Regions from separate parts of the Streptomyces sp. NPDC006235 genome, predicted to be linked through region 2. Evidence: riboswitches for the same ligand, from Rfam matches in the RefSeq annotation. Region 2 holds a riboswitch; each other region holds the start of a gene.

Region 1 (4,856 bases), on a different contig from region 2:
CCGCGGGACCGTGCTGCATGGGCTCCTCCCTACTCCTTCCGAGCCACCCAAATACGGTCTCGCGTCGTAGAGTTCACCGCTTTGAGCGACAGATATATGCATATCTTGGTGGATCGCCGCCCTTGAGGGGTGTTCTGGTGGCACTCTGGCGACGAAGCACCAGTCCGGGACCGTACTCGAACCTTCCGCTCCGTGTCGGACTGCGGTCCCGTGGGAAAGGGACGACGTCGCCATGGCAGACCATCTGGAAGCATCCGTCACTCTGCCGAGCGATCCCGCCTCGGTCTCCGCGGCGCGCGCCTATGTGGTGGGCACGCTGGCGGAGTGGGGCCTGCCGGCGGACACGGAAGTGTCCGACTCCATCCGGCTCATCATCTCCGAACTCGCCACCAACGCCGTCCAGCACACCTTCGGACAGTCCCCCACCTTCACGGTAGACGTCGCACTGGACCGCGACGAACAGCTGCGCATCGGTGTCACGGACAGCCACCCGCGGTTCCCCAGACGCCTGCCCGCCGCCGTCCAGCAGGACAACGGCCGCGGTCTCGTCATCATCCGCTGGCTGACCGCGGAATGCGGCGGCAGGCTCCGGATCCGCCCCACCCGCGAGGGCGGCAAGACCATCTCGATCGAACTCCCGTGGACCGTCCCGGCCCAGCCCGTGCCGACGGCGAGGAAGCAGGAGCCGTGACCTCACCGCGTCTGTGACGTGTGCCGCGCGCGGCCGAACGCCCCGCGCAACAAGGCCCGGAAGGCCTCCACGGCAGGCGCCGCCTCCTCGCCCCGATAGGCGACGGAGATCGTACGGCGCAGCTCGCCCGCCCCGAGCGGGCGCACCCCGACCGGCGTGACCGACGTCCGCGCCACCATCTCCGGTACGACGCCCACCCCGAGCCCCGCGCTGACCAGCGCGCACACCAGCGCATACCCGGGTGTCGAGACCAGGACCGACGGGCTGGCCCCGGCCCTGGCCAGCGCCGCCTCCACACCCTGCCGGGACGGATGCTCCGGCGCCATGCTGATCAGCGGCTGACCCGCCAGTTCCGTCAGGGGAAGCCTGGCCGTGCCGTCGGCGAGGGCATGACCCGGGGCGGTCACCAGAACGAGTTCCTCGACCAGCACCGGCTCCGAGCGGACGGAGGCCGGAAACGTCAGGGCGTCGGCGGGCTGGTAGGTGTGGGTCAGCGCCAGGTCGATCTCACCGGCGGCCACGGCCGTGACACCGGCCGGTGGTTCGTAGTCGGCGACGGACAGCTCCACATCCGGATGAGCCCGGCGGAACGCGCTGAGCACCGGCGGCAGCAGATGGATGCCCGCCGTCTGGAACGTGCCGAGCCTGAGGACGCCGCCCGACAGACCGGCCAGCCGGGCCAGTTCGTGACGGGCCTGCTCCAGCTCGTCGAGCACCCGCCGGGCCCGTGCCACCAGCAGCTCGCCCGCAGCCGTCAGCCGCGCCCCGCGGTGATGCCGGACCAGCAGCGCCGAGCCCGCCTCCCGCTCCAGCTTCGCCAGTTGCTGGGAGAGCGCGGGCGGGGTGTAGCCGAGGCGCTCGGCGGCCCGGGTGATGGACCCGGCCTCCGCGACGGCGACGAGCGCCGCGAGCCGGGTCGGGTCGTACATGCCGCTGACCTCCGCAGACCAAAGCGATGCTTAAGGCTCACCCAGGACATTCAAAATACCTGCTGAAGGCTTCGACCCGGCAGTCTGGCCGTATGGACGGACAACTCATCGCCTTCACCGGGGTGGCCGCCGGCATGGTCGCCATGCCGGGCGCCGACTTCACCGTCGTCGTGCGCAACGCCCTGGTCTCCCGCCGGGCCGGCATCGCCTGCGCCCTCGGTGTCGCCGGCGGGCTGCTGCTGCACACCGCGCTGGCCGTGGCGGGGGTCGCCGCGGTCCTGGCCGCCGTGCCCGCGCTGTTCCGCGCGCTCCAGCTGGTGGGCGGCGGCTATGTCCTGTACCTGGGACTGCGGACGCTGTGGTCGCTGCGGCGGCCGCCTGCCGTGGCTGTCGAGACCGTTTCGTCCGCCGCGCGTCCCCTGCGACAGGGCTTCGTCACGAACGCCCTCAACCCGAAGGCGCCGATCACCTTCCTCAGCCTGCTGCCGCAGTTCGTGCCCGCGGGCAGTCCCGCGCTGCCCCGGACGCTGTTGCTGGCGCTGATCGTGGTGGTCCTGGCGCTGCTGTGGTTCCCGGCCGTGGCACTGCTGGTGGACCGGCTCGGCCGGTGGCTGCGGGAGCCGCGTGCCGCGCGGGCCGTCGAGGGGGTCACCGGCGCCGCGCTGACGCTTCTCGGTGTGCTGCTCCTTCTCGAACCACTGAGGGCTGCCTGATGGTGCCGCGCAGCGGCGCGGGGATCCGGACGGCCCCCTGGGGCGCGGGCTCCTCGACGGTGGCTTCAGGTCGCTCGGGGCCGCCGCGTGTCTCCTCGCGCAGCCCCGCCCGCCGCACCAGCCGGGGGAGCAGCCCCCACAGGCCGACGCAGACCAGGAACGTCGCCGCGCCCGCGGCGATGCCACCGGCCCGACTGGTCGTCACATCCACCACCAACAGCACGGAACCGCTGAAGGCGAACACCAGCACGACCAGGCCGGTGGTGGCCAGTCGCGAGGAGACCTGCACGATGCGCGGCTTGGCGCCCTGCTGGAAGAGCGAGCGGTGCAGCGCGGCCGGCGCGGTGAACAGCGCCGCGGCCAGGACCGCGAGGAGCAGCGTGATGACGTAGGTGACGCGCTGGACCGTGTCGAGGGACGTGAAGCGCGAGGTGAACGCGAGCGACAACAGGAACGCGAACAGGATCTGTACGCCCGTCTGGGTGACCCGGAGCTCCTGGAGCAGCTCGACGAAGTTCCGGTCGGCGCGTTGCAGCGGGGTCTCGCCGCGTGCGGTGCAGGGACGGTGCTCGGCCATGGGGGACGGGTAACCACTTGAGGCCGTGTCACGCTCCGGCGTGCGGCGGCGCGGCAGGGGCGCCGCCGCAGGCCGGGCGGATCACTTCACGCGCCCGTACCAGACGCTCTTGGTCCAGATCTTCTGCAGCCGCACCACGTCCCCGCTCTTGGGGGAGTGCCAGAGCTTGTTCTTACCCGCGTAGATACCCACGTGGTACACGTTGCTGCCCGAGTGGAAGAACACCAGGTCTCCGGCCTTGCGGTTCTTGGCGGAGATGTGGCGCGTCTTGTTGTACTGCTGGGCGGCCGTGCGGGGGAGCTTCTTGCCGGCCTTCTTGAACGAATACAGCGTGAGCCCGGAGCAGTCGAACCTGTGCGGACCGGTGGCCCCGTACTTGTAGGGCGAACCCTTCTTCGAGGCCGCGATCTGGAGTGCCTTGGTCGCCGGTGTGGCTGCCGCTGCTTCGGACGAGAAGCCGGGGGCCACGATCGAGCCGCCCACGGCGGCGATGGTGAGGGCCGAGGCCGTACCGGCCCGGACCATCAGCGACGGGACACGATTGAGCGCAGTCATGCGCAACCCTTCGTCAGCCGCCTGTGAAGGATGACCTGTCGGATTCGGGCTGGCGAAGTTGCCCGGCCGCTGACGCGGCTTCACCCCAAGGGCTACTCGGGTCCGGTCATGGCGTGACCGTCCCGGCGACCCGTCGTGCTTGGGTCCTCCACTCCTGCCGATGCACTTCTGTCGACCGGTCATCCAGGCGGCGGCAGGACTCGGCGTCCGCCCGGACCGCCCCGCCGCTGTGGCGGGGGCTTGTCGTCAGACACGGATCTTGGCTCATGCATGTCCGGAAATCCCAACCGAACCGGGGATTTGTGTTGTTACTCACCACTCACCCGTTCGGGTGGACACGCCTGTGTTCGAGCCACCGTCCACGGGGTCATGGACCGCCGGACCAGCAATGGAATGTCCCATTCCGCCCCTCGGCTACGCGCGTTGCGCAACTGTGAGGGCCCAAAAACAGGACTCCCGTCTACTCCGAACAGGGGTACGTCATTCGGTCCGTTTGGACTCAGGCCCGGACGCTCCGCCGAGCGGGCGGGCGTCCGGGCCGGCGCATCCGCGTCAACTGACGGACTCCGGGGGCAGGGTGACGCGTGCCGTGCGCCGCTCGCCGTCCAGCACCCGCAGTGCCCGGCCGAGGGTGCCGGAGTGCAGTTCCGTCTCACCCCGCTGGTGCATCAGGGTCAATGCGTCACGCAGTGCGGTCGCCTTGCCGACCAGGGCCTGGGCGGCGCGCAGTCCGCGGTAGGTGTCGCCGGGCAGGGCGGGGTTGATCCGGCCGAGCAGGTCGACGACCTCCAGGTAACGGTCGATCAACTCCGCCTCGGCGCGGGTCAGTGCGGGCAGCGGCGGCAGTTCGGGCGGGAGCACCGGCGGCTCACTCTCCCGTCGGCGGGGCCAGGGTGGCGTTGCGGTGGGGGACGATCCGGTCCACCAGGCCGTACTCCACCGCCTCCTGGGCAGTGAGGACCTTGTCGCGCTCGATGTCCGCGCTCACCTGCTCCCGGGTGCGGCCCGTGTGCAGTGCGAGCATCTCTTCCATGCGGGTCCGGATCCGCAGCAACTCCTCGGCCTGGATCGCCAGATCGCCGGCCTGCCCGCGGACCGGCTCGGGCAGCGCGGGCTGATGGATCACCAGACGCGCGTCCGGCAACACGGATCGCTTGCCGGGCGTGCCCGCCGCCAGCAGCACCGAGGCGGCGGCGCCGGCCTGCCCCAGGCAGACCGTCTCCACGTCGCAGGCGACGTACTGCATCGTGTCGTAGAGGGCCGCCATGGCGTGGAAGGTGCCGCCGGGGGAGTTGATGTAGAGCGAGATGTCGCGGTCGGGGGCCTGGTGCTCGAGGTACATGAACTGGGCCATCACGTCGTTCGCCGAGGTCTCGTCCACCGGCGCCCCG
Region 2 (4,856 bases):
CGCCGTCCCACCAGTCCGCCGTTCACCCGTCCGCCACGAGTCTCCACGAGCCGGGAGCGTCGATGCCCCACCCGTACGTCCTGCTGTCCGCCGCCGTCTCCCTCGACGGCTACCTGGACGACACCGGCCCCGAACGCCTGCTCCTGTCCAGCCCGGCCGACTTCGACCGGGTCGACGAGGTCCGGGCGTCCGTCGACGCGATCCTGATCGGTGCCGGGACCGTCCGCGCCGACAACCCGCGCCTGCTGGTCAACTCACCCGAGCGGCGGGCCGCCCGCACGGCAGCCGGTCTGCCGGAGTACCCCCTCAAGGTCACGGTCAGCGGCTCCGGCGACCTCGACCCGGCGGCGCAGTTCTGGCACACCGGCGGCCAGAAGGTCCTCTACACCACCGACCAGGGCGCCGAACGCGCCCGTGCCCTCGGCCTCGCCACGGCCGATGGCACCGATGCCGCCGACGCCACCGACGTCGTCCCCCTCGGCGCCGACCTCGACTGGCGGCGGCTCCTCACCCACCTGCACGACGTCCGGGGCGTACGACGCCTCATGGTCGAGGGCGGCGGCCTGATCCACACCCAGCTCCTCACCCAGGGCCTGGCCGACGAACTCCAGCTGGTCCTCGCCCCGCTCTTCGTCGGCGACCCCGGGGCACCCCGCCTCTTCGGGCCCGGCGGCTACCAGTCCGGCCGGCTCCGGCTGCTGGAGACCCGGCGGATCGAGGACGTGGTCCTCATGCGCTACGAGCCGACCGCCCCCGGCACCGGCCCCCTGCCCGTCGCCGCCGACCACCATTGGCTGGCCCTCGCCTGCGAACTGGCCGCACAGTGCCCGCCGTCGGACACGGCGTTCAGCGTCGGCGCGGTGGTCGTCGCGGCCGACGGCACCGAGCTGGCCCGCGGCCACTCCCGCGAGGGCGGCGACCCGCTCGTGCACGCCGAGGAGGCGGCCCTGGCCAAGCTCGACCCGGCCGATCCCAGGCTCGCCGGCGCGACGGTCTACAGCAGCCTGGAGCCCTGCGCCCGCCGGGCCTCCCGCCCCGCACCCTGCGCCCGGCTGATCCTCGACGCGGGCGTACGACGCGTGGTCACGGCCTGGCGCGAGCCGGACACCTTCGTGGCGGACGCCGACGGCAGCGGCCTGCTGGCGGCCGGGGGAGTGGAAGTCCTCGTCCTCCCGGAGCACGAGGAGCGCGCCAAGGCCCCGAACCGCCACCTGACGCACTGAGCGCGGGCCGATCGGCCCAACAGATCCTGCGGCCCGGCCGCCCCGCGGGTCACGCTGCCTCCAGGGCCGGTACGACAGCGCGGAGCCAGCGGCCATGCGGGCAGCGGGAAGACGACGTACGGCAGCGCTCCTGCTCACCGCGCTCGCCCTCTTCGCCTCCTCGTGCGGAGCGGTCGACGCGGACACTCCGGCCCACGGCCCGGCCCTGCCCGCCGACGCCCCCTTCACCCACCCCGGCGTCCTCGTCGCCAAGGCCCGGTTGGACGCCGTACGCGAGCACGTCACCGCCGGGAAGCAGCCTTGGCTGAAGGCGTACCTCGACATGCGGGACAGCAGGTACGGCTCGTACCGGTACCGGGCCGAGCCGTACGGGACCGTCGTCTGCCCGGCCGGTGACCTGGAGGGCCGGGGCTGCGCCGGGGAACGCGCGGACGCACTGGCCGCCTACACCCAGGCCCTCTTCACCGTCACGGGCGGGGTCGGTCTGGGCCAGGGCCGCGGAGATCGTGCGGCACACCCCGGGTGCCGGCTGGCCCGCCGAGCGCGTGCGGCGCTTCGAGCGCATGCTGCGCACGGCCCGTCTCCCCGAAGTCGCCGTCACCGACCCGGATTTCACCGGGAGCTGGGACCTGGTGGCGACCGACGCGGTCATCGCCATCGCCGTCTTCCTCGACGACCACCGGGCCTTCGGTCACGCCCTGGAGCGCTTCCGGGAACGCGTGCCCGCCTACTTCTACCTGGAGAAGGACGGCCCCGCTCCGCTCACCGTGCCCGGCTCCGGCCTCGCCACGCCGCGGCGGACGACGGCGTACTGGTCCGGGCAGGCCACGTACCGGGACGGTGTCGCCCAGGAGACCTGCCGCAGCTTCCGGCACGTCGGTGTCGCGCTCGCCGCCACCGCACACATCGCCGAGACGGCCCGGCACCAGGGCGTCGACCTCTACGGCGAGGCCGAGGACCGGCTGACGGCCGCGCTCGCCCTGCACGCCCGTCGCCAACGGGGCGAGTCCGTGCCCGGGTGCTGTGCGGCGGCCGGATCAAGGGGAGACTCGGACCGCACCTGGAGGCCGTCCTCCATCGCCTGGAGGGCCGCCTCGGCCGGTCGGTCCCGGCCGCGCACGCACTGGCCGTGCGCACCCGGCCCGCCGGCACCGACGACCTGTTCACCGCCTGGGAGACCCTCACCCCCGCGGGCGACCCGGGCCGCTGAGCACCGGGTGTGCGCGAGTGGTCCCGCGGATGGCGTACACTGGAGTCACAACGACGCGGGGTGGAGCAGCTCGGTAGCTCGCTGGGCTCATAACCCAGAGGTCGCAGGTTCAAATCCTGTCCCCGCTACTGAAGGCCGAGGGCCGGAATCCGAAAGGGTTCCGGCCCTCGGTTTTTCCTGGGTTCTCCCTTTACCGCCGACATTACTGTCGGTGAATGAAGCACGCCGCTCCGCATCACAACTGACACACCGTCAAAACACGTGAGTCACTTGCGTGGCGGTCAACTCGCCCGTTTTGGACTGGTCGTGGCAGGTTGGTCCGCGTGAAAAAGGTTAATGATCAAGCGGAATCGCTGGAATACCCACCGCGCGTCTATTAACGTTCGATAACGCAGCGCGGTCGTCCCAGCCGTCACAGAAGGCGGCTCCGTGCGCACGCGCCGAATCCTGAAAGGGAACCGGGGAACCACCACTTGGGGTGAATCGAGCGGATGCCGCCGTGGAAGCACGGCCGGTATACGCGCGTAGGAGACCTTCCTGCTCCGAACCCGTCAGCTAACCCGGTAGGCGAGAAGGAAGGAAAGGAGTACGCCCACGTGGCGTCAAACCGGCCTGCCCCCGCGGCCCCGTCCGCGCCGAACCAGCGCGACACCGAAACCTTCGGCTACGGCGGTCACCACACCGACGAGGGCCCGTTCCAGGAATGGAACCCCACCGCGGAGTCCATCCGCCCCATCCGTGGCCGGCATCGCGTCACCAAGCAGCGCGGCGGAGGCCTCGCGCGCAGCTCCACCGTCCTCGGCGTCGGCGTCATAGCCGCCGTGGGTGCGGGCGGCATGGCCAGCGCCCAGACCGGCAAGCCGCCGGTGTCGATCTCCGTCCCGGACCTTCCCTCGGTGGGTTCCCTCATCTCGGACGACGACACCCCCGAAGGCTCCGCCACTCCGCTCAGCGACCTCGCCACGGCGTCCGCCGACACCGAGCAGGGCACCTCCGGCGCCGGTGAGGCACTGCGCGCCCGGATCATGGCGCAGGTCGAGCACCAGCAGGAGCAGATCGAGACCAAGGCCGCGCAGGACGCCGCCGAAGCCGCCCGCAAGGCGGCCGCGGAGGCCGCCGCCAAGGCCGAGAAGGAAGCCAAGGCCAAGGCCGCCGAAGCCAAGGAGAAGGCGGAGGAGGAGGCCCGGAAGAAGGCCGAGGCCGAGCGGCTCGCCGCCCTCGCCAAGCAGTACACGCTGCCGACCTCCGCGTACACCATCACCTCGACCTTCGGTCAGGCCGGCGCCTACTGGTCCTCCGGCTACCACACCGGCCTCGACTTCGCCGCGCCCACGGGCACGCCGATCAAGGCGGTGCACAGCGGCACCATCACCGAGGCGGGCTGGAACGGCTCGTACGGCTACAAGACGGTCCTGACCCTCGATGACGGCACGGAGATCTGGTACGCGCACCAGTCGTCCATCGGCGTCAGCGTCGGCCAGAAGGTCAGCACGGGCGACGTCATCGGCCGCGTGGGCGCGACGGGCAACGTCACCGGGGCGCATCTGCACCTCGAGGTCCACACCGGTGGGTCCAGCAACGGCATCGACCCGCTTGCGTGGCTGCGGGGCAAGGGCCTGAACGTCTGAGCGACGGCGGCGTTTGCGGTCTCGTGCGGAAGGTTTCGCGCGGGGTCTCGTGCGGAGGTTTCGTGCGGGGTCTCGTGCGGAAGTTTCGTGCGGGGCCGTTTACGGGAGTTTTGCGTCCGCTGTGGAATGAGCCTCTCCCGCACGGCCGTTGACGCGGAGCATGACGTCTCTTCGCAAGCTCGGCTCCTCCGACCTCGAGGTCTTCCCGCTCGCCCTCGGCGGCAACGTCTTCGGCTGGACCGCGGACGAGGCCCAGTCGTTCGCCGTCCTCGACGCGTACACCGCCGCCGGCGGCAACTTCATCGACTCCGCCGACGTCTACTCGGCGTGGGTGGACGGCAACCAGGGCGGCGAGTCCGAGACCGTCCTCGGTAAGTGGCTGGCGTCGCGCGGCAACCGCGCGGACGTCGTCGTCGCCACGAAGGTCAGCCAGCACCCCGAGTTCCAGGGCCTGTCCGCCGCCAACATCAAGGCCGCCGCCGACGCCTCCCTGCGGCGCCTCGGCACCGACTACATCGACCTGTACTACACGCACTACGACAAGCCCGACGTGCCGGTGGAGGAGATCATCGGCGCGCTCGACGAACTCGTGACGGCCGGGAAGGTGCGGCACATCGCCGCCTCCAACATCTCCGCGGAGCGGCTGCGGGCCTCCATCGAGTTCTCCGACCGCGAGGGGCTCGCCCGGTACGTCGCCCTCCAGCCCCACTACAACCTGGTCTCCCGCGACACCTACGAGGGCGAGCTCCAGCACCTCGCCGCGCGGACCGGCCTGGCGGCCGTCCCGTACTACGC
Region 3 (4,856 bases), on a different contig from region 2:
GAGCGCTGCTCGTCGACCTCCCCGGCGGTCGTGCTGTCGTCGGTTGCGTACGGTGCCATGTGTGCCCTACCTCCGTGATCGGCGGCGGCTGTCCGTGTCGTGCACGCACTCGTCCCTGAGCCGCCATTCTCACCCGAACTGGTGAGGAGTGGTGTTTTCCGTGGTGACTATCTGACCAAATCGGCCGGCGAGATACGTCAGACCCCGGGCTCAACTCCACGTACTGCTGCGGTATGACACGAGAGGGCGGCATCTCCCCCGACCCGTAGGGGTCGTGGCGGAAAAACGCGCTAGCCGGCCCGGTGCACCACCGCGTCGGACAGCTCCACCAGCGCCGTCTTCGCGGTGCATTCGGGCAGCGGCGCCAGCGCCGAGCGGGCGTCCTGGGCGTAGCGGACGGTGTCCCGCCGGGCCTGTTCCAGCGCCGGGTGGGCCCGCAGCAGGCGCAGGGCCTCGGCGTGCCGGTCGTCGTCGGTGAGGTCGGAGTCCAGCAGTTCGCACAGGGCGATGTCGTCCGCGAGTCCGAGCCGGGCGGCGCGCTCGCGCAGCCGCAGCACGGGGAGCGTGGGGATGCCCTCGCGCAGGTCGGTGCCGGGCGTCTTGCCGGACTCGTGGGAGTCGGAGGCGATGTCCAGGACGTCGTCCGCGAGCTGGAAGGCGACGCCGAGCCGTTCGCCGTACTGGGTCAGCACGTCCACGACCGTGTCGTCGGCGCCGGACATCATCGCGCCGAACCTGCACGACACCGCCACCAGAGAGCCGGTCTTGCCGCCCAGCACGTCCAGGTAGTGCTCGACGGGGTCGCGGCCGTCCTGCGGTCCGGCCGTCTCCAGGATCTGCCCGGTCACCAGCCGCTCGAACGCCTCGGCCTGCACCCGCACCGCCTCCGGGCCGAGGTCGGCCAGGATGTGCGAGGCGCGGGCGAAGAGGAAGTCTCCGGTGAGGACCGCGACGGAGTTGCCCCAGCGGGCGTTCGCGCTCGCCACCCCGCGCCGCACGGTGGCCTCGTCCATCACGTCGTCGTGGTAGAGCGTGGCGAGGTGGGTCAGCTCCACGACGACGGCCGACGGCACGATCCCGGGCGCGTACCGGTCGCCGAACTGGGCGGCGAGCATCACGAGCAGCGGGCGGAACCGCTTGCCACCGGCCCGGACCAGGTGCTGGGCGGCCTCCGTGATGAAGGGCACCTCACTCTTGGTGGCCTCGAGCAAGCCTTCCTCGACAGCCGCCATCCCGGCCTGGACATCGGCTTCCAGAGCCTGGTCCCGCACGCTCAGCCCGAACGGCCCGACGTCGGTCACGAGGGGTCTCCTGTCTGCTGGTGTCTGCCGGTGTGTCTGCTGGTGTCTGCCGGTGATTACGCGGTTTGTCGATAGGTCGCTGCCATCACTCGAGTCAGCGTATCCGGTCACGTTTCGATCACCGCCAGCGCCCAGGGTTACAGGCCGGGTGGTATCCGATCACGACCGCAATGTTTTCGATCAGCTCATAAGAACAGACATTTATCGACTTACCAGTCGATAGCGAGCTATGCACGATTTGCGGCATTGGATAAGCGAATTCCCCTAAGCGCAAATCGCCCCACGGACTCGTGATCAGTGAGTTGAATCACGTTATCCCCTGTGACATCCCCCTCCGGCACCGGCCCGTACCTCCTTCCGCCGCACGCAAGTTGAGCCTTGGCTTCAGCAAAGGATCAAGTGCCCCATACACCCCTGACCAAGGTCAACCGCTCGATATGTGACTCCGGTGCTTGTTCCCGACATGTGCTCTCGCATACGTTCCGGGCCTGTCCGGCGGATCGCCGAATCCTGCCACCGCCCGGACACCCCACACGAACCCACTCACTCACGCAGGGCAGGAGCGGGGGACCCAGGTAAGTCGCCGGTCCGCGCAGCGGAACGGCTCGGGGTGAAGCCGCGTACGGCACACAGCGCCGTAGGCGGCCGGGCACCTCCCGGCCCGAACCCGACAGCTCACCTCGCAGGCGCCGGAGAGGAACATCGCCATGCCCCGAGGCAAGCACCGTCGCCCCAGAACCAGTCAGTTCACCCGTCGTGTCTTGGCCGCCGGCACCGGCGGAGCGGCCCTCGCCCTGCCGCTGATCGGCGCGACGCAGGCCAGCGCCGCCCAGCCGGCCCAGAGCGCACCCACCGTCTCGCAGTCCGTGCCACAGGCGGCCCAGCCCGCCAAGTCCCTCACGTACACCGTCACCAAGGGCGACTCGCTCGCCCGCATCGCGGACAAGTACGACGTGTCGGGCGGCTGGAAGCAGCTCTACAAGGACAACCGCGCCGCGGTCGGCGACAACCCGCAGCTGATCCACCCGGGTCTGAAGCTCACGGTGAAGACGGCCAAGGCGGACGCCGGGAAGAAGACGGCGACCAAGTCCTCCGCCCCCGCCAAGCCGGCCGCGAAGCCCGCCGGTGGCGTCGCCCAGGCCACCCAGGCCTCCGCGAAGACCTACGCGAACAACCTGGACGGCTGGATCCGCGAGGCGCTGGACATCATGGCGCAGAAGGGGATCCCGGGTTCGTACGACGGCATCTACCGCAACGTCATGCGCGAGTCGTCCGGCAACCCCCAGGCGATCAACAACTGGGACTCGAACGCCGCCAAGGGCACGCCGTCCAAGGGTCTGCTCCAGACCATCGACCCGACCTTCCAGGCCTACCACGTGGACGGCACGTCGTGGGACCCGTACGACCCGGTCGCCAACATCACCGCGGCCTGCAACTACGCGGCCGACCGCTACGGCTCGATCGACAACGTCAACGGCCCGTACTGATCCGTCCCGCCCAGCAGTCGTTCGAGGACGACGGCGATGCCGTCGTCCTCGTTCGACAGGGTGACCTCGTCGGCCACGGCCTTGAGCTCGGGGTGGGCGTTGGCCATGGCGACGCCGTGGGCGGCCCAGTCGAACATCGGGATGTCGTTGGGCATGTCGCCGAAGGCGAGGGTGTCCGCCGGCCGCAGCCCCAGGTGCTCGGCGGCCAGCGCCAGGCCGGTGGCCTTGGTGATGCCGCACGGCTGGAGCTCGACCGTGCCGGGTCCCGACATCGTCACCGTCGCCAGTGAACCGACCACCGAGCGGGCCGTCGCCGCCAACTCGTCGTCCGACAGGTGGGGATGGCGCAGCAGCACCTTGCTGATGGGCTCGCCCCACAGGTCGTCGCGCCGGTCGACCCGCACCGCCGGAAGGGTCGGGTGCGGCATCAGGTAGCCCGGCTCGATGAGCGTGAGGCCGTCGACCCCGTCCTGGTCGACCGCGGCGTACACCTGCCCCACCTCGGCCTCGATCTTGCCGAGGGCGGTCTCCGCCAGTTCCCGGTCCAGGGTGATCGACCACAGCAGCCGGTCCGCGCCGGCGTCGTACACCTGCGCGCCCTGTCCGCACACCGCGAGCCCCGTACAGCCCAGGTCGTCCAGGAGCGGCCGCACTCTCGGCGCCGGCCGGCCCGTCACCACGAGGTGCCGGGCACCGGCGTCCACCACCCGCGTGAGCGCGGCGAGGGACCGGTCGGACAGGGTGTCGTCGCCGCGCAGCAGCGTCCCGTCCAGGTCGGTGGCGATGAGTGAATATGCGAGGGGTGCGGCCATGATCAGAGAATACGGACAACGCGCCCCTTCGTTTCATCGCACGGCGCACGCCGATTGCCCGGTTGAAGGCCTCTGCGCCAGTTGGCAACAAGATGGTCCGCTACCTACCGTCGGGGCCGTCTCGGGCGGTACCTTCCAAGTGTCCAGGGGGGACTTGATCGGGGGGTCGGGTTGAGCAGTGGGCGTGTTCGTGTGGGTGTGCCCGGGGAGCTCGGCGAGGGGGAGAAGGAGCGCTGGCGCGCGCTGCGCGCGGCGTCGGAGACACCGCGCAACCCCTTCATGGAACCGGAGTTCACCGAAGCCGTCGGCCTGGTGAAGCCGCAGGCGCGGGTCGCGGTGGTGTACGAGGGGCTGGAGCCGGCCGGCTTCCTGCCCCACGAACGGGGCCCGTTGGGGCAAGGACGGGCGATCGGGCTGGGCGTCTCGGACGCGCAGGGCGCGATCCTGCGGCCCGGCCTTCGCCTGGACACGGGCGAACTGCTGCGGGCCTGCTCGTTGTCGAGCTTCGCCTTCGACAACCTGGAGGCCGAGCAGCGGTTGTTCGTCCGGTACGCGGCCGAGGAGCACGCCACCTACGTCATCGGCGTGGAGAAGGGCTACGAGACGTACGAGTCGGTGCTGCGCGCCCAGTCGCCGAAGTTCCTGAAGACCACCCTGGCCAAGGAGCGCAGGCTGGGCCGGCAGGTCGGCGAGCTGCGGTTCGTCTTCGACGAACGCGAGCCGGCCGCGCTGCGCACGCTCATGGAGTGGAAGTCGGCGCAGTACCGCAGGACGGGCCGCCGGGACCGGTTCGCCCGGGAGTGGATCACCCGGCTCGTGGGGCGGCTGGCCGAGACCCGGGCGCCCGAGTGCAGCGGCACGCTGTCCGTGCTCTACGCCGGTCGGCGGCCGCTGGCCGCGCACTTCGGACTGCGCTCGGCATCGGTCCTGGCCTGCTGGTTCCCGGCCTACGACCCGGAGTTCGCGAAGTACTCGCCGGGTCTGGTGCTGCACCTGCGCATGGCCGAGGCGGCGGCTGCCGAGGGCATCGGCATGCTCGACCTGGGGCGGGGCGCGGCCGAGTACAAGGACGCGCTGAAGACGGGTGAACTGCCCGTGTACGAGGGTGCGGTGACGCGACCGGGGGCGGGCGCGGCACTGCACTGGCTGAGCCGCGAACCGGCGCGCCGCGCGCACGGCTTCGTCCGCGACAGGCCACGACTCGCGGCGCTGGCCGCGCGGACCTTGAAGGGCGCGGCCCGGCTGCGCCGTACCTG

The links. Region 2 has a riboswitch for cyclic di-AMP ahead of ABZ192_RS34890 (M23 family metallopeptidase). Riboswitches for the same ligand answer to the same signal wherever they lie in the genome.
Region 1: linked by a shared signal. The riboswitch ahead of ABZ192_RS08575 (C40 family peptidase) and the one ahead of ABZ192_RS34890 (M23 family metallopeptidase) in region 2 are both predicted to bind cyclic di-AMP.
Region 3: linked by a shared signal. The riboswitch ahead of ABZ192_RS16590 (transglycosylase SLT domain-containing protein) and the one ahead of ABZ192_RS34890 (M23 family metallopeptidase) in region 2 are both predicted to bind cyclic di-AMP.

Annotation. Positions count from the first base shown of each region.
Region 1 covers NZ_JBEXSR010000005.1:215,435-220,290, reverse strand. Annotated here, with positions in the region: gene ABZ192_RS08600 (helix-turn-helix transcriptional regulator) at 1-19, opposite strand, end outside; gene ABZ192_RS08595 (ATP-binding protein) at 233-691, shown strand; gene ABZ192_RS08590 (LysR family transcriptional regulator) at 694-1,620, opposite strand; gene ABZ192_RS08585 (LysE family translocator) at 1,713-2,333, shown strand; gene ABZ192_RS08580 (DUF6328 family protein) at 2,269-2,910, opposite strand; gene ABZ192_RS08575 (C40 family peptidase) at 2,992-3,465, opposite strand; cyclic di-AMP (ydaO/yuaA leader) riboswitch at 3,469-3,671, opposite strand; gene ABZ192_RS08570 (hypothetical protein) at 4,018-4,326, opposite strand; gene ABZ192_RS08565 (ATP-dependent Clp protease proteolytic subunit) at 4,334-4,856, opposite strand, start outside.
Region 2 covers NZ_JBEXSR010000043.1:546-5,401, reverse strand. Annotated here, with positions in the region: gene ABZ192_RS34910 (dihydrofolate reductase family protein) at 63-1,223, shown strand; gene ABZ192_RS34905 (hypothetical protein) at 1,273-1,797, opposite strand; gene ABZ192_RS34900 (hypothetical protein) at 2,242-2,433, shown strand; tRNA gene ABZ192_RS34895 (tRNA-Met) at 2,488-2,561, shown strand; cyclic di-AMP (ydaO/yuaA leader) riboswitch at 2,862-3,018, shown strand; gene ABZ192_RS34890 (M23 family metallopeptidase) at 3,030-4,061, shown strand; gene ABZ192_RS34885 (aldo/keto reductase) at 4,222-4,856, shown strand, end outside.
Region 3 covers NZ_JBEXSR010000012.1:12,366-17,221, forward strand. Annotated here, with positions in the region: gene ABZ192_RS16580 (DUF2092 domain-containing protein) at 1-59, opposite strand, end outside; gene ABZ192_RS16585 (polyprenyl synthetase family protein) at 291-1,301, opposite strand; cyclic di-AMP (ydaO/yuaA leader) riboswitch at 1,832-2,005, shown strand; gene ABZ192_RS16590 (transglycosylase SLT domain-containing protein) at 2,009-2,788, shown strand; gene ABZ192_RS16595 (HAD family hydrolase) at 2,752-3,600, opposite strand; gene ABZ192_RS16600 (GNAT family N-acetyltransferase) at 3,793-4,856, shown strand, end outside.